Regions from separate parts of the Psychrobacter sp. CX10 genome, predicted to be linked through region 3. Evidence: predicted binding sites of a transcription regulator. Region 3 holds the regulator's gene; each other region holds the start of a gene.
What was found. The regulator PhoB, encoded in region 3, activates phosphate uptake and scavenging genes when phosphate is short. The targets are predictions, from matches to a motif close to TGTCATNAANCTGTCATAA.
Positions count from the first base shown of each region.

Region 1: a site for PhoB is predicted at 9,033-9,051, ahead of AC21OH_RS03125 (NAD(+) kinase). Genes of this name have one in related genera too.
Region 2: a site for PhoB is predicted at 7,065-7,083, ahead of pstS (phosphate ABC transporter substrate-binding protein PstS). Genes of this name have one in related genera too.

Region 1 covers NZ_CM177736.1:763,172-773,427, forward strand. The annotation lists gene prmA (50S ribosomal protein L11 methyltransferase) at 1-542, opposite strand, end outside; gene AC21OH_RS03105 (tetratricopeptide repeat protein) at 637-1,497, opposite strand; gene mrcB (penicillin-binding protein 1B) at 1,698-4,175, opposite strand; gene AC21OH_RS03115 (heavy metal translocating P-type ATPase) at 4,849-7,758, shown strand; gene AC21OH_RS03120 (Bax inhibitor-1/YccA family protein) at 7,851-8,573, opposite strand; gene AC21OH_RS03125 (NAD(+) kinase) at 9,248-10,141, shown strand.
Region 2 covers NZ_CM177736.1:2,537,712-2,547,967, reverse strand. The annotation lists gene AC21OH_RS10290 (methionine synthase) at 1-59, opposite strand, end outside; gene AC21OH_RS10285 (DUF1852 domain-containing protein) at 141-1,175, opposite strand; gene AC21OH_RS10280 (META domain-containing protein) at 1,696-2,208, opposite strand; gene AC21OH_RS10275 (fructose bisphosphate aldolase) at 2,576-3,466, shown strand; gene thiC (phosphomethylpyrimidine synthase ThiC) at 3,603-5,624, opposite strand; TPP riboswitch at 6,015-6,154, opposite strand; gene AC21OH_RS10265 (septal ring lytic transglycosylase RlpA family protein) at 6,298-6,660, opposite strand; gene pstS (phosphate ABC transporter substrate-binding protein PstS) at 7,194-8,357, shown strand; gene pstC (phosphate ABC transporter permease subunit PstC) at 8,515-9,465, shown strand; gene pstA (phosphate ABC transporter permease PstA) at 9,669-10,256, shown strand, end outside.
Region 3 covers NZ_CM177736.1:2,257,572-2,267,827, reverse strand. The annotation lists gene asd (archaetidylserine decarboxylase) at 1-726, opposite strand, end outside; gene dtd (D-aminoacyl-tRNA deacylase) at 923-1,363, shown strand; gene phoB (phosphate regulon transcriptional regulator PhoB) at 1,493-2,194, shown strand; gene phoR (phosphate regulon sensor histidine kinase PhoR) at 2,542-4,005, shown strand; gene AC21OH_RS09105 (FKBP-type peptidyl-prolyl cis-trans isomerase) at 4,106-4,588, opposite strand; gene AC21OH_RS09100 (M61 family metallopeptidase) at 5,084-7,003, shown strand; gene AC21OH_RS09095 (YdcF family protein) at 7,037-7,624, opposite strand; gene AC21OH_RS09090 (DMT family transporter) at 8,038-8,952, shown strand; gene AC21OH_RS09085 (pseudouridine synthase) at 9,061-9,672, opposite strand; gene AC21OH_RS09080 (ion channel) at 9,745-10,256, opposite strand, start outside.

The DNA.
Region 1 (10,256 bases), 1.5 Mb from region 3:
TTAGCTCCTAGTTTTAAAGCAGCAATACCCAAGATACCCGAACCGCATCCGTAATCTACAATGACTTTATTTTCAAGATCTTGATCAGTTAACCAGTCTAAACACAGCCTTGTAGTAGGATGATAGCCGGTTCCAAAGGCCAGACCAGGGTCCATCATGATATTGATAGCATCAGGGTTAGGAGGGGTAAGCCATTTTGGAACTATCCAAAGATTGTTTGTACACTCGATAGGAACATAATGCGACATCCACTCTCGTTCCCAATCTGTATCTGCAAGCGGCGTAATCCAGACTCGACTGGCATTGACTAAAACTGCCATTGTTTGGGCGGTGGCTTCTATGTCTTGAGCGGTATCGGCTTCAAATAGACCGGTAACAATAACCTCATCCCAAAGGGGGGATTGACCAGGTAAGGGTTCAAATAAAGGCTGATCACCGGCATCTTCTAAACTAATAGACAGTGCACCTTCTTCTAATAACAAGCTTTCTGCCAGATCAACGTCATCTTTTTTACATTGCAAATGTAGCTGTTGCCAATCCATAGTGGTCCTTAAGTATAGTGATAACGTAGGGTTCTTAAATTGACAAGTCAATTCATATGAAACCTTAATATAAACCTACAATTTAGACAAAGCGTTAATTAGATAAAGCTCTACGTGCTTCATTAATCACACGCTGATTACCTTGAGCCTGACCTGCTTTTAAGATAACTTGCCATAAGGCTGTTTTTCTCGAAGAAGTTTTAGCCACTACCACCCCCCGTCGTGCCATTGCTTCTGCTTTTAAAGGTTGATCTTGTTTTAGTGCCACTTGTCCTAGATAAAAGTAAACAGCTGATGATTTTGGTGCAATGCGCTGAGCACGTGTGAAGGTATCTTGTGCAGCGGAGGTCTGACCCTGACGCAATTGAGAAACGCCTTTATCCATCAAAGATCTAAAGGCAGGAAGATTGTCGCCTTCTTCACCACTTGAAGATGCTTGAGCTGAAGGTGATGAGTTTTGGCGCGCTTGCTCAAGCAATATTTGATTTACAGATCTATTATCTTCTATGCGAATAGGCGGACTAACAGGGCGGCTAGGTCTAGTGGGTTGTTCAGTATTAGGGCTTTGTAATCCAAAGTCATTCGCTTTAGACTCGGTAGGGGTTTGAGTATTGTTATTATGAACGCTATTGTCATGAGTAGAATGGGGTACAGAAGGTCTGGTGTGATCACTTTCAAAGGGATTATCTACACGGTTGTTGTGAGGCTGTATATCTTCCTTTGGTTCAATGCTTGCACGGGGAACGTCTTGATTTTGAGGTTGATGCGTATCGTTAATAACAGGTTGTTGTGTTTCGATTCTTTGATGTTCAATTGTACTCTGGCTGTTTGTATTAGAAATACCAGTAGTGGTCTGACACCCCGACAACGCTACTAGTCCTAAGCCCGCCATGACTAATAATGAATTTATAGAAAGTTTGTTCTGAAGAGGTTTGGCTAGGCTAGTATGCATCATAAGACTTTAAATCTTCCATAGTAATGTTTTAAGGGGGTATAAAATAGTAAAGCATTTAATATAACGCAAATATATAGCAACTGACGACAAAGAATAACTGACAATTAAATAGTAACTGACCATAAGAGTATCTATATTAGGATTATAAACCGTATGCGGGTTTATATAGGGTACTAAATAGCTGTACTACAGCATACACACTACTCCATCCATTCTACCGCTCTATCATACCAAGTATCAGCATTTTCGTTTTGCTCATCCGTTTCAGCATTATTGGCGTTGCCATTTTGGGAATCAGAGCTACTTTGGTTATTAGGGTCAATAGAGTTATTAGGGTTATTTGAGTTATTAGGATTGATTGAGTTTTGATTGTCGTAATTATAATCACCTTCTTCTTGAGCTTCTGTCAAACTACTATCCGTATCATTCTGACGACTTTGATCAAGTAGTTGTCTGTTCTCATTTCTCAACCACTGCATTTGACGCTGAGATTGTGCTTGTTGATAGATTTGTATCGCACAAGTGCTGGCCTCTTCTGGGAGATACTTTGAGAGTACAGGTAAGTAACGCGCGTTAGGACAGCTCTCATGTGATAATTGACCTGTACCGTTTTGAAGCCATAACCATTCAATATTTTCAGGTTGAACCAGATCAACAGGCGTTAAACGTAATCGTCCCATGTAATCTTTCCACACGGGTAATGCCCCACTACCGCCACTTAAGCCAATAGGTTTATTATCATCACGACCTACCCAAACTACGCTAACATAGTTACCGCTATATCCTGCAAACCAAGCATCACGGTAGTCATTGGTAGTACCTGTCTTGCCTGCTAGGTTTAAATTACTGCCCAGAGATTTTAAAGATTTAGCAGTACCATTTCTTACGACTTCTTGCATGGCATAATTTGTTAAATAATTTACACCAGGTGGGATGCTGCGTTTAGTATCAAGCCCAGAGCGCTGCAAAATCTGACCACGATCATCAACCACAGAGCGAATACTTATTATAGGTGTTCTAAAACCACCAGCAGCGACAACTTGATATACCCCAAGCATATCCATCGGGCTTAGCTCTACAGAGCCTAATAGGATTGATGGATAAGTAGGGAGTTTTTTGTTGATACCTAATCGGTGCAATTGATTTATGAACGTTCCTATGCCAAACTCTACACCTGTATTAACCGCCGCTTGGTTATAGGACTTAGCCAAAGCAGTGGTTAAAGGTACAAAGCCGTGATCGCGTCCCCCATAATTTTTGGGCGTCCACGTGCCACCATCTTTTAATTTTAGGGTAACAGGATTATCATTAACAGGACTGGCTAAATTATACTTGCCACTTTCTAATGCGGTCATATAAATAAAAGGTTTTAATAATGAACCTACTTGACGATTGGCATCGATAGCGCGGTTAAAGCCTGTAAATTCGCTACCACTACCTACCACTGCAACTAACTCGCCTGAAGCTGGATTGGCACTTACTAAAGCAGCTTGTAAATTTTTGGTCTTGTCACTCTTTTTACGTAACGTTGTCAGTTGTTTGTCTATAGCAGCATCAGCGGCTAACTGAGCAATTGGATCCAACGTGGTGAATACTTTTAGGCCTTCGTTCTTAAGATCGTCTTTGTGATAGTTATTACGCAGTTCACGCTTAACAATATCTAAAAAGTCGGGGAAACGGCTTTTGCCAACGCTCGGCTTTTCAACCACATCTAATTCATGGCTAATCGCAGTATCATAAGTCTCTTGGTCTATTTTACCAGTGACTAACATATTACTTAATACGGTATTACGGCGATTTAAAGCCCGTTCTGGATGGCGTCTAGGGTTGTAGTAAGAGGTACCTTTAGCTAATCCTACCAACAATGCTTGCTGATCTATTCGAAGCTCTTTTAATGGTTTATTAAAGTAAAATTGTGACGCCAAACCAAAACCATTTATAGATCGATTGCCGTTTTGCCCTAGATTAATTTCGTTCAGATAGGTTTGCAAAATTTCATCTTTGTCATAGTGCAATTCTAAAAGAAGTGCCATAACGGCTTCGTTAGCTTTACGCTTTAAACTACGGTCTGAGCTTAAGTAAAAGTTTTTGATAAGCTGCTGGGTTATAGTAGATCCACCCTGCATGCTACCGCCTTTTAAATTGTTCAGTATGGCGCGGCTAATACCTTTTACTGAAACGCCTTTGTGTTCATAATAACTACGGTCTTCTGTTGCTATTAAGGCATCAATAAGGGGCTGTGGCACCTCACTAATTGGGACAACAATTCGGTCTTCATTATTATCAGGATAAATGCCACCAATTGTAATCGGCTCAATACGTACTATTCCCGTATCGTTTGGTTCAGTGCTTTGAATATCTGTTATTTTAGAATTATTAATGCTGATTTTAATGACTTGCTCAGGCTCAATGTCATTTGCACTATATTTGAAGCCACGCGTATGAATGGTATATTTACCTGATGCTTTGTTATAAGAGCCAGTACGGTCATAATTTGAAGCGGATTGGTAATTTAGCATCTCAAGCCATTTTTCAAGGTTTTTCCCTGATATAGGCGCACCTTGATATAATTCTAATGACTTTGAGTATACCTTAGCTGGAATGTTCCATCGTTTACCCTCAAACTTTGTAGTTATGACTCTGTCTTGCTTTACAAGATACATCGCCAATACCAGCATACCTACTATAATAATAATAAGTAAAATAAAGCTGGTAATGGCACCTTGCTGACTTTTCAAATTTTTTGGAAAAGAGCTGTTTGGAATAGGGCGGTTTGGAACGTGAGAAGGGGTTAGCGGATTCAAACCACCGTTTGCGTTGTTTAGCGTATTTGGATGAGACGTTGAAGAAGAGGTTTTTTTTGAGAATGAAGGTTTTGAATACACGATATTTTACCAACTGAAGATGACAGGGTTATGATGACGTAAAAATTTATGATTTTCAATGCTATTAATTAAAACCACACCGCGATGCATGTTTGGCGCATTGTTTTCATCTATTTTCCATACAACTTGGGTTTGAAGCACATTCAGTGACTGTTTATAAGCTTTTAAACGTATTAAAGCATTTAATATGAAATTATTTAAACAGACACCGTATTTAATTTATTAGGGACACGACCTAAACTAACCAGCATGCTATAAGACGGCGTAGTATAATATAATTAACTTCCTAGAATTACAAACCTAGGGCATCAAATTTAGAAAAATTAATAAAAGGGTTAGTTTCCTAATTTACTTGTTTTAAAAAGTTTACCTAATTAATTATTTTTTATTCGCAGCGTGCCTTATATTTTATAACTCTCAATTTAAATCAATAATCAGAGCTCATTCAATATATTGTGAAAATTATATGACCCATCCTTCTAGTTCCTTTGTAGATTCCCAGCAGAGTTCTCAAAACAAGCAGACCGATCTGGTTTATTTAGAAGACGACATTAATAACTTAGTCCTTCCACCAGAAGGATGTTGTTTTCATTGTGGAGAGCCTGTGCCCATCACACCATTTAAGGCTGTAATTCTCGGGGAATCGCGTTTGATGTGCTGTATGGGGTGCCAACTGGCCTCGGAAAGTATTGTCGAGGCAGGACTAGAGCAATATTATTTAGACCGTACAGAAATTAACCGTACCGCCAGTTTGCCTACGGAGCTTGATCGTTTAAAAGCTTATGATCATGAAGATGTTAAATCTCAATTTGTATATTCAGATGCCAATCATTCAGTAGCAGAGCTATCAGTAAATAACTTACGCTGTGCAGCTTGCACATGGCTTATTGAAGCAAGGGTTGATGAGCTTGAAGGGGTCGAAAACTGTCAGGTTAATCTCACCAATCAGCGTATGCGAGTCGTTTGGGATGAAGACAAATTAGCCATTAGTGAAATACTGGGCTCTATCAATCAAATCGGATACGATGCCAAGCCATATCGTCAAGATACTCACGAAGCGATGCTTGCAAAACATAATAAGCAAATGCTGATTCGATTAGGGATTGCGGCACTTGGTGCTATGCAGGCTATGATGTTTGCAGTGGGTATGTATTTTGGTAAGTATACTGAATTTAGTGGCATGCTGGTTGAGCAGCGCGACTTTTTACGCTGGGTGTCTTTATTTGTCAGCGTACCTGTATTTTTCTATTGTGCCGTACCTTTTTTCAAATCAGCATGGTCAGCCATCAAAGTCCGTCAAGTCAACATGGACGTTCCTGTAAGTATTGCGCTATTCATCACATTTTTTGCTAGTGTCTATGCCACCATTATGGGGCACGGAGAGACGTATTATGACTCAGTTAGTATGTTTGTTTTCTTTCTACTGGCAGGTAGATATATTGAAAACAATGCGCGTTTAAAAGCGGCAAATATGGCGAATGATTTGGTAGTTATTGAGCCGTCATTAGTGCAGCGTATAGGCAATGACTTACCCTTGGTCAATCAGCTTATATCCAATCAGCCTAAAGATTCAATAGAGCAAACCGATGATTTATCTAAACTTAAAATCAATGCTAATAGTAAAAGTAATAGTAATATAAAGCCATTAGATCGGGCTCAAGGTGCTTTTTATATAACCGATGACTATAAAACTGAGCAATATACGACCGAGCAATATACGACCGAGCAATTAGATCAATTGGCAGAGATAGGGGATGGGCTGCTGACTGCCAAAACGCTCATTGACGATACTCAAACTGATTTAGGTCCTGAATCAGTGACTGCAAACGTGTTACACATCGGAGATATTATACTGATTGAGGCGGGTAGTGAAGTTGTTGCAGACGGCATCTTGTGTAGTAACACTGCAACTGTCTCGCAGAGTTTACTGACAGGTGAAAGTCAGCTTATCGTCAAAAAAAGAGGCGAGCTTGTTGTAGGAGGCTCTCAGAATGACAGTCAGCCTTTTATAATGATCGTTACAGCGTTGCCAGAAGACAGCCAAATTGCACTAATAGATCGGCTAATGAACCGAGCGCTGAGTGAAAAGCCTAAAATTGCTGAACAAGCCGATATTTGGGCGCGCTGGTTTGTCGCGCGCATATTAGTATTGTCGGTATTGGTATTCATAGGCTGGTATTTAATAGATCCATCTCAAGCATTGTGGGCGACAGTTGCTGTATTAGTCGCGACCTGTCCTTGCGCATTATCGTTAGCAACGCCAATTGCACTGACTGTATCTACCAATCGGCTGGCAAGCTATGGGTTCTTGACCACTCGCGGACATACTATTCAAACATTAGCAGATATTAGATATGTTGCTTTTGATAAAACAGGCACATTAACTTATGGCAAACCTAACTTGTTATATATTGATGATTTGCAGCATAAGGAATCCGGCACGACTCAATTCAGTTCAGAAGCGGTTAATACTGATCACTTACTTGCGCTTGCCGCTACTTTAGAAGTCGGTAGCCGCCACCCAATTGCAAAGGCTTTATTAGATGCCGCTTACCAACTGCATCTGCCAAGAGTAAGTCAATTGAAGCACCATGTTGCAGGGGGTGTAGAAGCCATTATTCATAATGCAGGTAACAACAACCGTTATCGATTAGGACATGTGGATTTTGCCTTAAATCGTACAAAATTAAACAGCGAGTCCTCGTACTTAAACGATAGCTATCCGGACTACACCCCGCAATTAGAGACGCACAACGCCAGTACAGCAGTTATGTTATCAAGACAAAAAGATAACGAGTCATCTACTGCAAATGACGACTGGGAGCCTCTGGCTATGTTTTATTTTAATGACAGTGTGCGAGAGGGCGTAGCGGAAATGATTGCGTCGTTACAAGCACAGCATATTAAAACGATCATTTTAACTGGTGATCCAAGTCAACATGCTCAATCGATCGCTAAAGAATTAAATATCGATGAACTGTATTATGGTTTATCACCTAGTGATAAGGTCAATCATATCAAAGCCCTTCAAGAAAAAGGGGAGGTGGTAATGATGGTGGGCGATGGCATTAATGATGCCCCAGTATTAGCCGCTGCTAACATCTCAACTGCAATTGCAGGTGCAGCAGATTTGGCTCAAGTCTCAAGCGATAGTGTTATATTGAATGGCGCGGTTACTGCGGTAGAGGATGCCAAGCGAATAGCAGATAAAGCGCAGCATATTATCAAACAAAATCTACGGTGGGCTATTGGTTATAATACAGTAGTTTTGATACCTGCGGCTCTAGGATATGTGCCGCCATGGCTAGCCGCCATAGGCATGTCATTAAGCTCACTTGTGGTTGTGCTCAATGCCCTTAGATTAAAAAGATCATAACTTTATAGCATCAGTATTAAAACATTTATACAAAAAAAAGGTCGAATAATTCGACCTTTATATATTGAACTTATTGAACTGTTTATTGAGCATTAGTCTTGGAAATGACTGAGTAAACGCATGAATTCAAAGTACATCCATACCAGTGTTGCTAGAATACCAATACTAAAGATCCATTCAAAATCTTCAGAAACACCTGCTGCCACGCCACGCTCAATGTTATCAAAGTCTAATAGCAAACTAAATGAAGCGATAACAACAACGAACAGACTAAAACCAATGGCAACAAGACCACCTGTTTGGAACAAGAAAGGCAGCGTTGAACCGAACAGAACAAAGCCCCACTGTACGATGTAAATTAACATAATTGCAAAAATAGCCGACATCATAATTGAGCGGAATTTTTCATTGACTTTAATCATTCCTGAACGGTAAAGTCCTAGCATTACCGCCGCAGTGACAAATGTAGCCGCTAACGCATTAAGGGGAATGCTTGGGTCAATGGCCATGAACATAATAGACACACCGCCCAAGAATAAACCCTCTAAAATGGCATAAGGTGCTGCTAGAGATTTGGCTTTTTGTGGTTTAAACGTTATAAATATCGCTAAACCAAATGCGATAAACATACTACCAAAGGTGACCATTTGCACCATGCCACCACTAATACCACCACTTACAATAAAGAAGAAGAAGCTCAAAGCAGCAATAGCACTCAAACCCAGTAAGAAACTGGTCTTATGTATAACACCCTTAACGGACATAGACTTGCCGCCAACTGCGAGCTCTGCACGACTGACAATAGGATTTGCCATATTGTTAATTCCCTTAATATATAAATTTGAGCTTTTAAGTTACTCTATAAACGTTAAATTTTGGAACTGTCTTATTGAACTAAGTCTTCATAAACAAACAAATTTATAGCAGTATATAAGCCACAATGTAATTAAATAGAAAAAATAGTTCTTAACTAGAATAATTAATAGAGCTAATTAACGTTCATAATAGCGCACTATAATAATGTTAGTAAAGATTTTAGTGAGCGTAATCGATAATGTTTGAAGCGCATTCAACATACAAAGATACCTTTATAAGGTTATAATGGTAACAAATAGACTCAAATTCAATGCTTAAATGAGAATTAAGTGATTCTAACTCAATAACTTTTTAAATAATTTCTGATATAACCTGCTAAATTTTTCAACGCTAAAAGTATGTTTTAATGTACGCAGTTATTAATGACGTACAAAGCATAGTATGATACGCTTTAAACCTGTCATTAACCCGATATAATTACTCATTTAAATGATTATTAGATTAAAAATAATAAGGTATTTTATTTCGGATTTATCCTCTTTGATACATTTTAATCAACTTAGATCTACCAATGCCTATGGAAAGCTCTGCGCAATCTGACAAAATTCCAAACCTATCAGAATCGACACATTTTCATTCAATTAAAAACCCTGCATTTAGACGTATTGGACTTATGGGCCGTGCCAGAAAACGGGGCGTAATTACGACTATTCATGAGATTGGGCAGCGTATTAATGACATGGGCCTTGATTTATATATTGACTCTGAAACAGCTGGTTTACCAGAATTGGAACTTGAGAAATTAAATAAACTACATATGGTCAAACGTAGTTTACTTGGTGAGATATGCGATCTTGTCATTGTAGTCGGGGGAGATGGATCTATTTTACATGCCGCCCAAGCTTTAGCTAGATACCGAGTCCCCGTGCTGGGTGTCAATAGGGGCCGTTTAGGGTTCTTAACAGATGTCAATCCTGATGAAGTAGGGACCAAGTTACGTCAAGTGCTTATGGGTGACTATCAACTCGATCAACGTTTTTTACTCACAATGGAAATAAGAGAAGGGCGTGAGGTTATTCATCAGGATATGGCGCTAAATGACGTGGTTCTACATGCCGGTAAATCTGTACATATGATAGATTTTCAGCTCAAGATTGATGGATTAGATGTCTACCGTCAGCACAGCGATGGATTAATTGTTGCGACGCCCACAGGCTCTACAGCTTATGCCTTATCAGGTGGGGGTCCGATCATACATCCAAGTTTAGATGCCATATGTTTAGTACCTATGCATCCACACACCCTCTCAAGTCGACCCATAGTGGTAAGCGATCAAAGTGAAATTATTATAAGAATCCATAAAGACAATCGCACCCAGCCCATGGTAAGCGCGGATGGTAAGCAAAGTATACAAATTGATCAACATCAGCGGCTGCATATTAGAAAACATCCAGACAAATTAACCCTGATTCATCCTCCTGGATTTGATTTTTATAAAGCATGCCGTACCAAGCTTAATTGGAACGTACATGCAGAAGAATTTTCCTTAGATGGAGATGATGATTAAATAATCATTAGTTCGTCCTGAGTGAAATTCTACTTTTATTATCTATCAATAAACTTAGAGGTATACAGCTTAACCAAAACCTTGTCTCATTGTTTGATTTATACTGTAGCTAATT
Region 2 (10,256 bases), 280 kb from region 3:
GCTAACCAGGATGGTTTTGGTAAGCTGCCCGCAGTTGAGGTTGGGAGTAATAGTGTCATGGTAATCAATTTCTCTTATCTAATTTGTTTTATTACATCTATAGTATTTAAGTGTTTTGTACGCAAGTTATCGCTTGTTGATTAGGCAACGTTTTTATTGTGCGTTTCATTTTTGGCAGGTTTACTATTAGCACTATTAAGGGCATCTTTGCGCGCCGCCCATTCATTAAGGATGTTTTCATAAGGTTTAATGAATGTCTCTTCCGTAAATTTACCTTGTTTGACGGCCATTTGACTACGCTCTTCACGGTCATAGACAATTTGGGTCAGCGAATAATCTTGATAATCTAAGCTTGGCTGATAGACATGACCTGCCGCTGAGTTGGCATTATAAATCTCAGGGCGATAAATCTTTTGGAAGGTCTCCATGGTGCTAATGGCACTGATGAGTTCTATGTCAGTATAGTCGCCCAATAAATCGCCTGAGAAATAAAATGCCAACGGTGCCACACTGCCTCTAGGCTTAAAGTAGCGTACTCTGAGCCCCATCTTATGGAAATAATCATCAGTCAGTGAGTATTCATCTTGTCTGTATTCCACTCCTAATACAGGATGCTGGTTGTTCGTGCGATGATAGGTTTTGCTGGTCGATACACTTAAGCAAATAACAGGCTGTTTATTAAAATTAGCTTTGTATGCTTCTGAATCTAATAAATGTTTGAACAGTTTGCCATGTAACTTCCCAAAGCTCTCTGGTGGTGGCGTAGATGGGTTTTTATCAAAGTGATTGAGTAACACCACGCTAAAGTCGTAATCGCGTACATACGACGAGAAGCTGTTGCCGACGATACCAGCAATTCGTTTATTCTCTTTGTGGTCAACCACTGTTGTTTGGAGCATCTCAATCGCAGGGAAGGTGTTGCCATTACCTTCGACATCTAAATCTGCTGAGATAATATCGACTTCAACAGAGTAGCGATCAGCAGTCGGGTTGTCCCAATTTGCTAATGCGTTAAAGCGGTTATTAATCATCGTTAGTGTTTTACGTAAGTTTTCTTCACGGCTTTCACCGCGCGCTAAATTTGCAAAGTTTGTGGTCAGACGAGTACTGTCTGCTGGCTTATAGTTCTCATCGAAGCGAATCTTTGAAATGGAATATGTAAACTGCTTGCTCATCGGATTATCCTCAACATTTATTTTTAAATCAAACCAAAAGTCTGTATGTGATGAATCATACTCAAGCTTTGATGCGAATAAAAACGATACTATTTAAACATAAGATGAATATAATTCACTTTTATCAAATGATAGTGGTCGAGGATGCTGATAGTAGATGAGGCATAGTAAATAAACAATAGCTAAAAAGTCGATATAAGTTAGTGCATTAAATAAATTTATTCTTAATTTTTAGATATTAGCTATTGAAGTAACTCGCTATCAAAACGAAAGATAATCAATAATATAAAGTATGCTCAAAATTTTATAAAACGCATATAATGAATTTAATTCACTATTATATTAGAAATTGTCAGTGTTTTGAGAAGTGTAAAAAGTAGTTTATTTAAAACTTGATACTGCTATTAGTACTTTAATTAGAGGTGAATTTCTTATTTTAGGACAGCCCTTTAATTTTTAACGTCAAAAAAAGTCGCCATTTAGGCGACTTATTGTAAACTTATAGGTTAAATATAAATCACTAATTAGCTTTAGTTACTGCTTTAAAGTGTGCTACTTGGTTGTCATTGGTGACTACCAGCACTGGGTTATTATTACCCGCTTTGCTCAAGGTATATTTACCCATAACAGACGCCACGGCAGCTGAGTCGAATTTAGCTTCAGCAGTTGGACAAGCTTTCATCGTACTCATCATCGCCCCTAATTTAACTTGACCATCTACTATGGTATAGGGTGCTGATATGGTGTTACAGGTATTCATCAGATTAACCATGTTCGTACCCTCAATAGTATTAAAGCTTAAGGTTAAGGGTTTATTTAGGTTCATAAACAAGGCGTTAACTGATTGTCCGTTAGCATCTTTTGCATCTATCAATCGCCAATTATTAGCTTGCAATGCTTGATTGGTAATTTGATAAGTGTTTATCGTCGGTTTGACATCGTTATGAGTCATACCAGTTGTGTTTTGACACCCTGTAGCCAAAATAGCGATGGCAACTGCACCAGAAATTCCTAAAGCATTTAAAGTTTTCATAAATTCCTTCCTATTTAAAGATTTCAAATTAAAAAAATAATTATTTAAAAAAGCAATAACTTAAAATAGCAATAACATGACGATTATCTCAAAGCATAATTCCCTCAACAAGGCGTAGTAACCATTCAAGTACTTTATAACAGCGATTGTTACGAATATACTCTCAGTAAATAAAAGCGTATTAATTCATGATTAGATTTTATTATAATGTTACCTTGTATTATTAATAAGGTAGGCGCCCTTATTCAACATACCTTAAACAATCTAATAACGGAATTAGTTTCTGGTGTATGTTAACTTTAAGACAAAATTTTAAGCATCATCTAATTGCCAATATAAATTCATAAACTGCAATAGGAAAAAAATAATGAGCTATCAACAACAGCTAGATCGTATTAGAAATGACGAAGGCTTTATCGCTGCCTTAGATCAAAGCGGTGGTAGTACGCCCAAGGCACTACGCATGTATGGCGTAGAAGAAAGCGAATATGAAAATGATGATGAAATGTTCACTAAAGTTCATGAGATGCGTACCCGCATCATGACTTGTGACTGCTTTGACAGTGGCCGCGTATTAGGTGCTATCTTGTTCGAAGATACTATGGATCGTGAAGTAAATGGTAAGCCAACTGCTAATTACCTTTGGGAAGATAAAAACATTGTTCCTTTCTTGAAGGTAGATAAAGGTCTGGCAGAGCAAATGGATGGTGTTCAAGTCATGAAGCCAATGCCAAACTTAAATGCATTACTACAAAAGGCTAAAAACTATCCTATATTTGGTACTAAAATGCGTTCTGTAATCCATGAGGCGGCACAGCACGGTATCGAAAAAGTAGTACAGCAGCAGTTCGATGTGGCTAAGCAGATTTTATCTGAAGGTTTTATGCCGATCGTAGAGCCTGAGGTAAATATTGAAAGTAAAGAAAAGCACGAATCTGAAGTACTGTTAAAAGACGAGATTTTACGTAATCTTGATCGTTTAGATGATGATCATCAAGTAATGTTAAAGCTCACCCTTCCTGAAGAGTCAGGGTTTTATAAAGAACTTATTGATCATCCAAAAGTGTTAAAAGTAGTGGCTCTATCGGGCGGCTATAGCCGTGATGAGTCGTGTGAGCGTTTGAAACAAAATCCAGGTATGATCGCCAGCTTCTCGCGTGCATTTACTGAGGGCTTATCTAAAAACCAGACTGACGAAGAGTTCTCAGCGACCATTGATGCATCAATCGATAAAATCTATACCGCTTCAAAGGTATAACTTAAGATCAGCTTATTTTAGATTGATTCAAATACATTTTAGTAAATTTCTAAACTTCATGTATATGAATGTAATAGAAAAAGCTTGAACCTTTATACAAGGTTCAAGCTTTTTTTGTGCGTAGCAATTGAGAGGACTAAACCTCCTTATAAAGCTTACGCCCCTCAGAGTTATACTTCTCACTCATTTCTTGCATACCCTTTTGCACCTCATCAAAGCTGGCTTCTCCCACTTTACCGACAAGCTCTGTATCTACTTCTTTAATTAAATGAATGTCATCGCTTAATTCACCTGAACTAGGCGTAATGGCAACCTCACTATTAGGTAGGTCTAAACCAGCGGCATACTCACGCACATTTTGAGTGATTTTCATGGAGCAGAATTTAGGCCCACACATAGAGCAAAAATGAGCAGATTTATGCGCATCTTTTGGTAGGGTTTCATCGTGGAATTCACGAGCAGTATCTGGGTCTAATGCAAGATTAAATTGATCGTCCCAGCGGAACTCAAATCGCGCTTTTGACAGCGCATTATCACGTGCCTGCGCGCCAGGATGACCTTTGGCAAGGTCGGCAGCATGGGCAGCAATCTTATAAGTGATGATACCGTCTTTGACATCCTTTTTATTCGGTAAGCCCAGATGCTCTTTTGGGGTCACATAACACAGCATTGCCGTACCGAACCACCCAATCATCGCAGCGCCGATAGCACTAGTGATATGGTCGTAACCGGGGGCAATATCGGTAGTCAATGGACCAAGCGTGTAAAAAGGCGCTTCGTGGCACATCTCAAGTTGTAGATCCATGTTTTCCTTAATACGGTTCATGGCAACGTGACCCGGCCCTTCAATCATCACTTGAACGTCGTGTTTCCACGCCACTTGAGTCAACTCGCCAAGTGTCTGTAGCTCGCCAAACTGAGCTTCATCATTGGCATCTTGGATACAACCAGGGCGCAAACCATCGCCTAAGCTAAACGCCACATCATACTGTTTCATGATTTCACAGATATCTTCGAAGTGGGTATATAAGAAGCTTTCTTTATGATGTGCTAGACACCACTGTGCCATGATAGACCCACCACGTGAGACGATACCGGTTAAGCGCTTAGCCGTTAAAGGCACATAACGCAGTAACACGCCCGCATGGATCGTAAAGTAGTCCACGCCCTGTTCAGCTTGTTCGATTAACGTATCACGGAATATTTCCCAAGTTAAATCTTCAGCCACGCCGTCCACTTTTTCAAGCGCCTGATAAATAGGGACTGTACCGATAGGCACAGGGGAGTTACGGATTATCCATTCACGGGTTTCGTGGATGTTTTTACCCGTAGATAAATCCATGATGGTGTCCGCCCCCCAGCGTGTGGCCCACGTCATTTTGGAGACTTCCTCATCAATGTTTGAGCCGAGTGCTGAGTTACCAATGTTGGCGTTAATCTTCACTAAGAAATTACGCCCAATGATCATCGGCTCTGACTCAGGGTGGTTGATGTTGTTCGGAATAATGGCACGACCAGCTGCCACTTCATCACGCACAAACTCTGGCGTGATAATCTTAGGCGTATTGGCACCAAAGCTATCCCCATCATGTTGACGCATGTCGGTTAACTTATGCTGCATTTGGGTTTCACGAATAGCAATATATTCCATTTCAGGGGTGATTATACCGCGGCGTGCATAATGCATTTGAGTGACATTGCCCGCCTTACCATTGATAGTCTTCGCACGGCGCGGCTTATCAATATGGGCAAAACGAATATTGGCAGTTTTGATATCACGGGCGCGCTCTTTGCCATAGTTACTAGACAAACCTGCTAGGCGTTCGGTATCGACTCGCTCTTCAATCCATTTGTCACGTAGCTTTGGCAAGCCTTTGGTCAGATCAATATCAACATTGGGATCGGTATAGCAGCCAGAGGTGTCATAAACATAAAAAGGCGGATTTTTTTCACTACTTTCAAGGCCAAAGCCACCGGTAGGGGTGTCGATCAGGGTGATTTCACGCATGGGAACTTGGATGTCAGGGCGAGAGCCTTCGATATAGACTTTTTTTGATGCGGGCAGGCTACGGGTTAAATCGCGGGCTTCTTCATCAAAAAGTTTGTCTTTCGTATTACGGTGGGCAGGGGTTTTTATAAAATTTTCTGCATTATTCATGGAACTGTCCTTTTTTACAAATGCCGTATGGCAACTGTCAACACTGGTTTTAGCATCAAAGCTAAAACCGAAAGTAAAAAAGACTCAGTGAGTGCAGAGACTGCCTATTAGAACAGCTCAAACCCTATTCATTATTAACAGACCTTAGATGAAGTAAATTCAGTTTTAAGGCAATACCTATTTTTAGTTAATTATAGTGACGTTTTTACCTAGTCAGACTTAGCGATTAAAACAAAGGCTAAGCGATAACAAAGTAAGCGCATAACTATAAAATAAGTAGTTTTAATAACCGGCTATTTATTACTCAATTATAATTGAAATCAAAATATAGCTTAAAAAGCTAGAATGATTGAAAAGTCGGTAATGTACTATGTCGTTAAATAATATATAGGGGAGTTGCAATGACTTTCCTACGGCGGTATTAACCGCATCAGGTTCAACGGGTGATGTCTCAGCAAACGCTTGATTGTCATTCCTAATGGTCAATGGCCATTATTAGTAACAACAGGTCTGCACCCCGAGTCTACAATTATTGATATGGCTATCTTATCAAACTTTGATATCAATAACAGGGTCAATTAAAAATCTAATAACAGCACCATTTAAGACAATAAAAAAGCGCCAACTAAGTTGGCGCTTTATCGAATTGATGCATGGTGAATAAATGCAAAACTTACTGTCTGCGATATTTGCCATCGCCTTTACTAATAACTTCAACATCTACTTTACATAAGTTGCAGCTAAGCGCTTGATTCGCTTTTTTTGATAAGTCGATAACACGGCCAGGCGTAAATGGGCCACGATCATTGATTTTAACCACGACAGACTTGTTGTTCTTAAGGTTAGTTACTTTAACTTTTGAGCCAAAAGGTAGCGATTTATGGGCCGCAGTCATAGCGTACATATTATATATAGCACCTGATGCCGTTCTTTTGCCGTGGAAACCTGGTCCATACCAAGATGCCATGCCTGCTTGAGCGGGCACTGCTAACAACATAGTCAACAGAAGCGTAAAGGGCATAAAAAGTTTTTTCATAGGTCATACCTGTAATAATTTTAATGATTGGAACTATTCGCAAACTAGGTGTCACAAACGAGGTGTCATAAACTGAATGTCACAAATTTCGTGAATACAACTATATGAGGCATATTTGCCGAGTTGCAACAATTAAAAAAACTTGCAGTACCAAATTAATGTGCACGAATTATACAGGTGTTAGGTATTAAATATATTTCTAAAGCGTTAACTAAATGTAAAGAAAGCTTACAGTATAGGGAATTATCTATATTTAAAGGTTTTCGTATATTACTTAATTTCATCGTACCTATTTAATGAAGTCTTAATGAAGTTTTTCCAAACTAAAAAGCACATAAAACTGTCCTTTAACTGGCTATGCTAATGAGACTATTGGATTAACATATTTATACAAAAATTAAATATTTCATCAAACTGTCATATTTGAAGCGCAAAATAGCATCATTCCAATAACGAAGTCGACATTATAACAACCGTCAACTTCCTAATCTTAATATTTGATAGCTATAACTCATAACTCTTTAGGAGAGACCATGCGCCATTCATTATTAGCTGTAGCAGTTGCCAGTATTTTAAGTTTAACTGCTTGCGATACAAAAACAGAAGACACTGCTACAACCACAGATGACACCGCAGCAACAGCACCTGTAACTGGTGAAGCTCCAGCTACGACTACTAGCACAGATCAGTATACCGATATTGAAGGCGTAGAAATGAATGTCAGCGGCGCGGGCGCTTCATTCCCAGCACCTATCTATCAAAAATGGTCAGCTGACTATCAAGGCGCTACTAAAGGACAAGTTAATTATAACTCTATCGGCTCATCTGGTGGTGTCAAACAAATCAAAGCAAAAACGGTTGATTTTGGCGCATCGGATAAACCACTTAAGCCAGAAGATTTGAATGAAGCGGGTCTTATCCAGTTCCCTACCGTTATCGGCGGCGTAGTACCAGTGGTTAATGTTGAAGGTATCGAGCCTGGTCAATTGGTATTAAGTGGTGAAGTTCTGGCTGATATTTATCTAGGTAAAATTACCAAGTGGAATGATCCTGCGATTACTGCCCTAAATGAGGGTGTTGAGCTTCCTGATGCTAATATTACGACGGTTCACCGCTCAGATGGTTCTGGTACGACGTTTAACTTCACTTACTACCTAAATGAAGTATCAAGCGACTGGGCTAATGTGGGTGTTGATAAAAGTGTTGAATGGCCAACGGATAAAACTGGAACAGGCGTTGGTGGTAAAGGTAACGAAGGCGTTGCAGGTATGGTAAAACAAGCCCCTAACTCAATCGGTTATGTTGAGTATGCTTATGCCAAACAAAACAATATGTCGCATACAGCAATGGTTAACGCTGCTGGTAATCGTGTTGAGCCATCAGCTGACTCATTCGCGGCCTCTGGCAACGTTGATTGGTCACAAGCAGAAGGGTTCTACAAGGTTATTGCAAACTCAGACACTGCCGATGCATGGCCTATCGCTGCTGCCACCTTTATCTTAGTACACAAAAACCCAGAAAATCCAGAGAAAGTTGCTGGCGCATTAAACTTCTTTAACTGGGCTTATAACGAAGGCGATCAAGCTGCGCTGGACCTAGATTATGTTCCTTTCCCAGACGAAGCCGTTGCTTTATTTAAAGATGAGTGGAATAAAGTGGTTGGCGCTGATGGTCAACCTGTTTATACCGCTAAGTAACAAGATTGACTTGTCACTGTCAATGAACATTTAAGGCAACTGGCAAGTAATTGACCTCTCATTTACTTGCCTTATTACTTAAAACAAAAGTTATATAAAGAAAAAGATTTTAGCCCAAGATTTTTTAAGCCAAAGAAAACCATACGTTGGGGACACCATGTCTGACTTACACGCTCAGCTAGCAAAACAAAAAAGAAACGATTTTCTGTTTGTCAATTTGACCAAATTGTTCGCTTTGCTAGTACTGTTATCTTTAGGCGGCATACTCGTATCGTTGATTATAGGTGCGTGGCCGAGTATTCAAGAATTTGGTTTTGGGTTTTATACCAGCTCTGATTGGAGTACCGTCAATGATGAATACGGAGCATTAGCGCCAATTTACGGCACAATTGTCACCTCTTTTATTGCTATTTTAATTGCGGTGCCCGTAAGCTTTGGTATTGCTATTTTCTTAACTGAACTTTGTCCGGTAGTGTTGCGTAGACCTTTAGGTATGGCAATTGAGCTATTGGCAGGTATCCCATCAATTATTTATGGCATGTGGGGCTTTTTTGTATTAGCGCCCTTATTTGCCAAGTATGTTCAACCTTTTTTAATTGAGCATCTCGGGCCTATCCCAATGATAGGCAGCCTATTTGGTGGCCCGCCACTAGGTATCGGTGTTTTCACCGCCTCGCTTATCTTAGCCATTATGATTATTCCATTTATTGCGGCAACGATGCGCGATGTTTTTTCAGTAGTACCAGAGCTTTTAAAAGAATCTGCATATGGTGCGGGCGCAACCACTTGGGAGGTTATGTATAAAATAATCTTACCTTACACTAAAGCTGGTGTGGTCGGGGGTGTTATTTTAGGACTGGGTCGCGCTTTGGGCGAAACCATGGCGGTCACCTTCTTAGTAGGTAATACCTACAACATCAACTCCAACCTTTTCGGTTCTGGTGTCACCATTACCTCTGCTATCGCAAATGAATTTGCAGAAGCCTCAAGTGAAATGCACGTTGCTACATTATTACATTTAGGGTTGATACTTTTTGTCATTACCTTTGTTGTTTTATCCATCTCCAAAATTATGTTGTCACGAATTGATAAGAGAGCGGGTAACTAATTTTAAGTGGTGTAAATAGAAAAGTAGCTTATAGTCAGCGAACTACTAAACGGTTACGGCGTTATCCTTGCTAAGCCTACATGAGTAGTACCTGCACTCGGTTGCCTTTTAATTATTTTAGACGTCTTTAACTATAGTAAATTTAGTCACCTAAGCGTGACACAAATTCAAATTGGTATGACAGGTATTGATAGGATCACAACATGACATCACACTCCAGTGCAACATTAGACAACAACTCAAGGCCATCACAAAGCTTTGAGCAACGAATGAATAAGTCGCTCTACACAAAACGTAAATTTTTGAATGTGATTGGGCTAGTGTTTGCCGTCTTAGCGATGACATTTGGGTTAGTATGGCTTGGCTGGATACTGTTTGATCTGCTACGCAAAGGTATGGAAGCCATGCTAACGATGCCTATCTTCACAGCCGATACGCCGCCGCCAAACACCATAGGCGGGCTGCGTAATGCTATTGTTGGTTCATTTATGATAGCAGGTACAGGATTGCTTATTGGTGCGCCAGTAGGTTTGTTAGCCGGTGTTTATTTGGCCGAGTTCTCTCAAGGATCTTGGCTGGGTAAAGCGACGCGCTTTTTAAACGACATTCTACTGTCGGCACCGTCTATTGTTATTGGTTTATTTATTTTTACATTGATGGTCAGTAATCGCGGGTTCTCAGGGTGGGCTGGTGCTGTCGCGCTATCGCTTATCATTATACCCGTAGTGGTTCGCAGTACCGAGACGATGCTCAATCTAGTCCCTAATCAGTTACGAGAAGCTTCGTATGCG
Region 3 (10,256 bases):
ATGTTTGAGGGTTTGAATGTTTTCACTGCGCTCAATTTTACCAGTAGCCACTGTCTCAATACCAGCCACAATCATAGCGCCAACTAATACCACAGCCGCACGTCCATATTGAGTCTCAAATATACATACCAAGCGCTCATTACGCGCGAACAAATCGGGCACATTTTGGGCAGTGACATTATTCACAGAAAATAGCGTACCTGGTACATATCGGGTCTCAATGAGTTTGCCATCAAAGGGCATATGCACTCTATGATAATTGCTGGGGGCTAAATAGACTGTCGCAAAGCTTCCTGAATCGTAATAATTCGCATCTGCATTGTCTGTATCTGCAAGGAGGTGGTCCACAGCATAATCCCGACCTTTAGCTTGCATTAATTGGTTTTGTTTAATATGTCCTATTTGCGAAATCATACCGTCAGCGGGGGATACAATACCATGCTCTGTATCATCAATAGGACGGGCATCTTCTGCAAGCTCGCGGGTAAAGAAATCATTGAAGCTTTTAAAGTCGGCTAGGTTCTTTCTAGCATACTCATCAAGCGTAATGCCATAAGCTTTAGCAAAGGTATTCACAAAAGCTTTTTTAACAATAGGATGGTTGCTTGCTGCTAAACGTCCTGCGGTTTCACTTAGCTTTTGCTGCGGGACAACATGTTGCAGCGTGGTAAATATCCCATCACGGCTAAGTAGCTGCTGCACATGTTTTTTAATATAATCTTTCATGATATATCCTTGTATTATAGTTATCTAAATAGTGATCATTCAGCAAACCCTACGCGTCATATTGGACTTAAAACTGTATAATGCCTTGTGCCTTGTGCCTTGTGCCTCGTGCCTCGTGCCTTACGCTCTAGTGTAGGGCTATAGTGTATGGTTATTTTATCATGGTTAATATAGGTTAAAAGTATGGGAATAGTTTATGAAAGCATTGATACAAAGAGTGACCAAATCAGAAGTGATAGTAGACGAGAAAAGTGTTGGTAAGATAGAACAGGGTATTTTGGCGTATATAGGTATAGGCCCTGATGACACCTTACAAACGGCCAAAAAGATGATTGATAAAATCCTAAACTATCGAATTTTTGCCAATGAAGCGGGCAAGCTTGATTTGAATGTCCAGCAAGTTCAAGGCGGTCTGTTGTTAGTTTCACAATTTACTTTGATGGCTAAAACGGACAAAGGTCGTCGCCCCGATTTTGGCGGCGCAATGGCGCCTGAGGCAGCCAACAATCTATTTAATGAGTTAGTTGAATATGCTAGGCAGCAGTATGCAAATGTGCACGAAGGCAAGTTTGGTGCGAATATGCTTGTAAAAGCTGACAACGATGGGCCTATAAACTTTATTTTAGATATTAATTGAGGTTTAAGATTGATAATTAGACAGCTTGTCATCTAATTGTCATAAATATAGGTTGTAATATAACGGTCATATTTGTATTAATATAAAAATATCCGCTAGAGTAGACGTAAATTTAAGGACAGCATTAGCATGAATACCGAAAGCATATTGGTTGTAGAAGATGAACCTGCCATTCGCGAAATGATTGTAACTACCCTGGAGATGGCAGGATTTAAGTGCTTACAGGCCGAAGAGGTTCAGCAGGCGCATAACCAAGTGGTCGACCATCGACCTTCGCTAATTTTGCTCGATTGGATGTTACCTGGTAATCAATCCGGTATCGACTTGTGTCGTCGGTTAAAAAAAGATGAGCTGCTCTCTGAGACGCCAATTATCATGTTGACTGCACGCGGAGAAGAAGACAATAAAGTACAAGGTCTAGATGCAGGAGCGGATGATTATATTACCAAGCCATTTTCAACCCGTGAGCTGGTATCGCGTATAAAAGCAGTGTTAAGACGTAGTAGTGCCTTATCAGGGGAAAAGCCCATAATGGCTGAGGGACTAAGTCTTGATCCCGTAAGCCAGCGTCTATCAGCAGATGGTGTGCCCGTTGATATTGGGCCTACCGAATATCGTTTATTAGCATTTTTTATGAGTCATCCAGAGCGTGCTTATACCCGAACGCAGCTGCTCGACCAAGTCTGGGGTGGTAATGTTTATGTCGAGGATAGAACCATTGATGTGCATATCAGACGCTTACGTAAAGTGCTTGAACCCTATGATTATTCAGGATTTATTCAAACGGTACGGGGTACAGGCTACCGTTTCTCAACGCAAGTTCACGGCTAACGCACTGTAGAGTAGATAGGCTGAGGCTGCTTAAAGAATGAAACACTTAAGTCTTAAACACTTAAGGCTTAAACCAGTTATAACAACAACTATAAGCCAATTAAGTTGGGTTTATATTAGGGCGTATTGCACTTTATCAGGACGTCATCTATAGTAAAACCTAATCCCTTATTGACTAATCATAGAACCATGCCGATCAATTTCATTATCTTATTATCTAATAGTAGGCGTCAGTATGCCAACAAATTTGGTCATGAATCATTGATAACCACCAGCGTCGTTACGCTTATTGGGTTAAATTTTGCTGTTTTTAAGACTGCCGTGCCTAAACGTGCGTGGAATTGAGCATGACTGAAAATAAATCTGCAAGACCTAACCCATCCTCTAATACCCTGCCTAAAGACGACTTTGCAGATGACGATTTAAAGCCTACTGGGAATGCACCAAGGATACTGCCTGCCTCTCAAAACAAAACGGCTTATGCGACTCATGCTCCAGAAAGCAATGGTTCCACCTTATTCTGGTTAGACTTCAAATGGCTTTTATTTATGGTCGTTATTGGGGCAACTGCTGGTCATTATTTTGGGCATGTTGAATGGGGTATTATTGCAAGCATGCTGATATATTTTATATGGCGTTTGTATTCAGTACAGCAATTTTATTCATGGATGAGCCATTCTTTAACCTTACCACCGCCTGATTTTTCAGGCAGTATGACACATATTGCCAATCAGCTGTATGACAGCAAAAAACAAGAACAACTAACGCATCAAAAAATGATGGGTCTGGTAAAAAAAATCAGAAGCTCGTTATTGGCCCTACAGGATGCCGTTATCTTATTAGATGAAAATGACAGTTTGGAGTGGTGGAATCAAGCAGCAGAAACACTGCTTGAACTACGATCTGAAGATCAAGGCAGAAGCATCTTAAACCTTATCGATGTGCCGCAGTTTCAGTCCTATTATGTGAATGCTGTGTCACCTAATGAGGGCGTACGGTTACGCTCATGGCGAGATAACGAACGATACTTGCAATGTGAAGTGACACATTTTGGTCAAGAAAAGCTGCTTATTATTTATGATGTCACACGTTTACAGCATTTAGAGCAAATGCGTAAAGACTTCGTGGGTAATGTCTCCCATGAGCTTAGAACCCCGTTGACGGTGCTCATGGGATATATCGAAACTTTCTCAGACCAGCCAGATTTAGATCCAAAGTGGAAACGCGGTTTTAATCTGATGACCCAGCAAACGGTTCGTATGAATCATATTATCAATGATTTGCTGTTATTATCTCGTCTTGAGAATGAAGAGTCGACCACTTTAGAGTGTGTCGACATGCCGCAATTGTTAAGCGATATTTTTGATGATGCACAAGGCTACAATCGTGAGTATAACCACGTTATAGATTTACATATTGATTCGCAAAAAAACATATATGGCTCAGAGTCTTATCTGTATAGTGCACTATTAAATCTAGTGACTAATGCCATAAAATATACGCCCAAACACGGCGAAATCACCCTATCTTGGCAAGATTACAAAGATGGGGCGCTATTTAGCGTACAGGACAATGGGATAGGTATTGCTGAGGCGCATCTTGGAAGATTAACCGAGCGTTTTTATCGTGTAGATAGTGGCCGCTCTCGTTCTACTGGGGGTACGGGACTTGGTTTGGCTATTGTAAAACATGTTTTGTTGCAGCATAAAGCCAAGCTTACTATTGAATCTGAAGAAGGTAAAGGCTCAACGTTTCATGTTCATTTTCCCGCCCGCCGTATTTGTAAAGACAAAACTCTAAAGCAGCATTAAAAGCCCTCAAGTCATAAGTTACTCAAATTTTAGACAAATAAAAAGAGCCATTTAACTAAAAATGCCTCTTTGTAATTCTATAGCTTTAATAGCGTTAAGATTAGTGCTCAACGCCACCAGCGCCATGTACATGACCGTGGTTCAATTCGTCTTCAGTAGCAGCACGTACTTCAACAACTTCAACATCAAAGTTTAGCTTTTTGCCTGCTAAAGGATGGTTAGCATCGACCGTTACTGTCTCATCATTAACGTCAGTAACAGTTACCAACATAACTTGGCCTTCAGCTTCAGACTGGAACTGCATACCTGGTTGAATGTCTTCAACACCTTGGAAGTTACTACGCGGTACTTGCTGAACGGCTTGTTCTTGGTACTCGCCATATGCGTCAGCTGGCTCAATAGTTGCTGTTAGCGAATCGCCTGCAGACTTACCTTCAAGCTCTTTTTCAAGACCTGGGATAATGTTGTTATGACCATGTAAATAAGCTAATGGCTGACCTTGCGACTGATCGATAACGTTACCGCTTTCGTCTTTTAATACATAATTAAAGCTTACTGCAGTATCTTTTGTAATCGTTGTCATAAAATTTCCTAAATAAATAAGGGTTCAAATAAAGGGGTAGCACAATAAAACGAAGTGATTATATCAATATAATCGTAATTGATACCACACTTGTTAAGATTGCCTTGCCTAATAGATTGAGATTGTTACGTAAGGTTTCAAGTCAAAATTATAAATTAATTCAATATTTACTTATTGATAAATAAAATTCTACGCTTATCTCATTCAACACTATTCCAATCAACACCTATTAATCGCACATTTTAGAAGTCCAGCAGTAGCGACGATGCTATGAGTTTGGTACCCTAAGACAACAAATATTCGTTTAAATCAATAACACAGTCTGCAAAGCATAGCCTTGAACACGTTATCTATCGAACCAATATCTTTTAAATCATTATCCTTTTAATCAATACCAATTAAATCAATGCCAATTAAATCAATGCCAATTAAATCAATGCCAATTAAATCAATGCCAAATTAACCACTGACGTAATAGAGACAAATAAAAACCTTATGAAGACTTTAAATACTATTAAAAATGACTCCACAACTACCGACATACAGCAATCTAATCAGACCCTTGCCTTTACGTTAGACTTTAAACGCTTTAAACAACATGTAGTTGATGTGAGTCTAACCTTTACCGCTACTCAAGACAAACCATTACTCTGGCTACCATCATGGATACCCGGAAGCTATTTGATGCGTGAGTTTGCCCGCAACATAACTGCGGTAAACTACACGGTAGAGGACGCATCAGTTGATAGTATCACTACGCAAAAAGTGATTAAAGTGAGTAAAAACGAGTGGTTACTTGATAGCGTTAAATCCGGCAGCAACGTACGAGTCAACTATGAGGTTTATTGCTATGATTTGTCAGTACGCACCGCTTATGTAGATCAGACACGCTTATACGGTAACTTTACCTCACTTACATTAGCGGTAGAGGGTATGGAGGACATAGCGGCCGAAGTAACTTTAAGTGTGCCGCATGCCTTTTATGAGCTTAATACAACTGACAAAAAAGTAAAGCTTGCCTGTGGGTTAAATGCCACGTATTTACATACTGAAAGCGCTCACCATTATCATCTACAGGCCGAGAACTATCATGAGCTAATCGATTATCCGTTTGAGATTGCGCCGCAAAATGAGTTTAATTTTATCGTTCATGATAATGCACATAATACGATAGCGCATCGGTTTTATCTTTCAGGCAAACACAGTGCGAACTTAGGTAGACTACAGCAAGACTTACAGCAAATATGCCAAACCTATGTAAGCTGGTTAGGTGACGCGCCATTTGGTAATGATCAGTACGATGGTTATACTTTTATGACTTACGCCAGTGGGAATGATTATGGCGGATTGGAGCATATTAATTCAACGAGTCTCGTAACTCCGCGTAGCGATCTACCTACCAGCGATGAGCCTAAAGAGCCAAGCGAGAACTATCAGCGCTTTTTAGGGCTATGTAGTCACGAGTACTTTCATGCATGGTGGGTTAAAACCGTGCGTCCAGATGTGATGATGGATGTCAATTTGCGCACTGAAGCCTACACACCTTTATTGTGGGTCTTTGAAGGCTTTACCTCTTATATTGACGACTTTATGCTACAAGCGTCTGGCGTGGTGGGTAAAGACAGCTACCTAAAGCTGCTTCAAGGACAAATAAATCGCTATACCCAAACGCATGGCCGTAAGCTACAGAGTGTTGCAGAATCTAGCTTTGATGCTTGGATTAAATTGTATCGTGCTGGTGAAAATACAGGTAATGCCGGAATCAGTTATTACAACAAAGGGGCATTGGTTGCGCTATGTTTAGATATAACTTTAATGCAGCATACTGACGGCCAGTATCGCTTGTTTGATGTGGTTAAAGCTTTTTATCAATTGGCAAAAGAACAGGGCAAAGCTGGCAAACGTATTCGTGTCGGTATGAATGATGATAACTTGACACAAGTTATCAGTCAATTTATTGATAACGCGGTGTGGCAAGACTTTAAAGCGCGTTATGTGAATGGGGTTGAAGAGCTACCTATCCAGCAGCTTCTAGAGGCAAATGGCATTAGCTTCGAGGTCGATGAAAAAGATAATACCCTACCGTGGGGCGCGGCTGTTTCTGAATCTGAAGAGGGTTTGAAAGTCAACAAAGTATTGCGTGATAGCGTAGCAGCGGAAGCGGGAATTTCTGCCAAAGATGTGATTGTAGCGATTGACGGTGTTAAAGCGACTAAAAAGCAATTGCACAGTATTGCAAAATCAGGTCTAGAGTCTGTACAGTGTTATGCTTTTCGCCGTGATGAGCTGATGAGCTTTACTCTAAACTCTAAGACTCAATCTGGTATTAGTGCTAATCCTAGTCTAGGGAAAGTGAGTTTAAGCTTAAATGAGTCTGGTTTTGAGGGATGGTTAACTCCAAAGATTTTAAAGTAGAATTTAATAATATAAGTTTTAATGTAATGTAATCTAGTTTTTGCCTCCCATCTTGCCTAACGAGTAGTAAAACGTCTCATATAGTAGCGATTTGAGTTTTGGAATAAGTGATCGATACATTGAGGTGGTGGTTGGTGAGGGCTGACAGACCATGCCTTGTTGACTGGCTAACGCTATGGAGCGTTTCATATGCAGTGGGTCTGAGACAAGTAAACACGTCTCTAAATGGTGTACCTGCATGATGTTATGTGCTTCAATCAGGTTCTCAAAAGTATATTGAGATTTGTCTTCAACGAACATGACAGCCTCTGGCAGACCTAACCTGATTAGATATCGTCTAGCGATTTGGCTGTCTGCCTCATTTGCATTATTGCCAAATCCACCGGTTAAAATTAATTTATCTACTTTGTTTGTCTCATATAAATATTTACCATGGTTAAGCCGTTCTTTAAATATAGGCGACGGTTGACCATCTGCCGTGCCCGCACCTAGTACTATTGCAACATCCGACTTAGCGTCGCTATAAGTCGCTGAATACTGATATATCGTATAGGCATTGATAGTAAAAAAGCTGACGATAATCAGTAATAAAACAAGACCTAAGTACTTTAAAACACGCAACGTTATAACCTTAGTTTTTTAAATTTCAATAGCAGTCGATGCAGTCAAAGAGCCATAAGCGGAGATTAATATCTTAAAGATTATCCAATTTTTAAGGAAATGTAATGAAAATTATGAACAATTACTGTGATTTATGTTGTAACTATGAGATAAGTGCAAGCTAATAAATTCAAGTAAACAAGCTCCTAGCTTCGAGACGTTATATGAAGAATTAATAAAAAGTAAGGTTTATACTTTATCAGTTATTTATTTAGACTGGCATAACTAGAGCGCTCATAACCAAAGTGCTTAGAAAAACTACTTAGACTATAAGGACATTATTTAGATAATTAGGTATCATCCCACCTCCTAAGTAGACATCCTTATAAGTGTCTGATTCCATTTCATAGCTTGATCATCATTAGACCCACATTATGTCTTATCATCAGCCTGTACAGGGCGCATTTTGGATGGTTGCAGCAGGCTTTATGTTTGCCATCATCAATACCACCTTACAATATCTCGGTATAAATTATGGTTTAGGCTCTGGCGCCGCGGTGTTATTACAATACGGTATAGCGTTATTATTGTTCTTACCGCTAATGCGTACAGGATCGATTCGTTCTGCAGTCAAATCAGACTTTCGTCTGCTGCACGTGATACGGGTAGGTTTTTCAGTTATTGGTATTCAGCTATGGACGTGGGCGCTTGCCTACCCTGTACCTATTTGGCAAGGCATTGCGCTGCTCATGGTATCGCCTTTGTTTGCTACAGTAGGCTCTGGCCTTATCTTGCGTGAATCTGTGAGTCTGGTGAGATGGGTTGCGACTTTGGTGGGTTTTATCGGCGCAATGTTGGTATTACAGCCATGGTCGGATGAATTTATGTGGGCAAGCTTAATGCCAGTGGCTGCTGCTTTTTTCTGGGCCAGTGCGTCGCTTATGACTAAGTTTACAGTGAGCCGAGACACGCCAACGACTATTGTTTTTTATCTTTTAGCATTGATGCTACCATTTAATATTTTATTTGGTTTACCTAGTTTTGATATACCAAGTAATTGGCAAGTTTGGGGATTATTGATACTTATTGGCGGTTTGACCGCATTTGCGCAGTGGTCTATTGCTAAAGCTTATTCGGTGGCCGATGCGTCCTTTGTGCAGCCTTTTGATCATATCAAACTCCCACTCAATGTATTGGCAGGATTTATCGTCTTTGGCTGGGTGCCACCAGGTATGCTTTGGGTGGGTTCAGCACTCATTATCGCATCAGTGGTATTTGTCACCCATTACGAACGCCGTCAAAATCCAGTCAAGTTAATATGGGAAGAAACATATAATGAAGACGGTTAGGCACTGTAAAACGAATAGGAACTGACTCAATAATACGTATCTCAAATCCTATAATAGCAGTGGCTATGGGCTGTTTTAGGGTTTTTAAGCTTTATGACACTGCAAAATTTAACTAATACCTAATTGCTTTAATCGTTCGGCATTTAAATGTATGCGTACAAACTCCCCAACCTTCAAATCACCAAGCTCAAAGCCTGCCACTGACCAACGGATCAGACGCAGGCAGGGTAGTCCGACATGAGCCGTCATGCGTCGAACTTGGCGGTTTTTACCTTCATATATAGTCATTATTAGCCAAGAGTCGGGCACACTTATGCGTTCACGTATCGGTGGATCACGTTGCCAAAGCAGCATGGGCAACTCATCTTCACTGATATGAGCTATCTCAGCAGGTAAGGTTTTGCCATCTTTTAAAATGACACCTTTACGAAGGTCATCCAACTGCTCTTGTGTAGGAACCCCTTCTACTTGCACCAAATAAGTTTTGCCTTGCTTGCGTCCAGCATTGGCTTTGGGCGGATGAGTAATCGCTTTGTTTACTCGACCATCTGCCGTTAGTAGTAATAATCCTTCACTGGTCGCATCAAGACGTCCCGCTACTCGCAACGACTTATCACTGAAAAACTTAGCAAGGGGAGTATATTTATTATTCGCATCATCACTAAATTGGCTTTGAACACCATAAGGTTTGTTAAATAGAATGAGGCTTGTAGCTGACATAACATTGCTCTTAAATCGGGGGTTAACAATGAATACGAAATTAAACTGGGTTAGTCTTAATATCTCTTATATCTATTTTTCAGTACCACGATTAACACCACTGCCATCTGCTTTCCATTGAATAACAGACATGCTGGTAGAGGCCATAAGGCCTAATACCAAATAACCTACCAACGCGTGGATACTTGCCAAAATACGTCCAATACTTTGTGGATGAAAATCCCCATAGCCGGTAGAGGTAAAGGTAATAATGGAATAATAAAGACATAACCAGAAGTCTTGAGTGATGGGTCTACCATCTAGTGTGTTATCAATGATACCTATTTGCTGATACACACCTGAAAATGCTAGTAAAAATATGATGACATTTACAATGGACAATATAAGCTCTTTCCATAGATTGCCTTTATCAGCAAATATACGTTTTAAAGTACTGAACAAGGACCATAAAAATACACCACAAAATGGGAAGGTTAAGCAGACAATGACTATATCTCTGAGAAATTCATTAGGCAAAAAGCAGGCAAGACCATACCAAATAATGCCAATTGTTATAAAAAGGATTAGCGTCGCTCTGGCGTTGT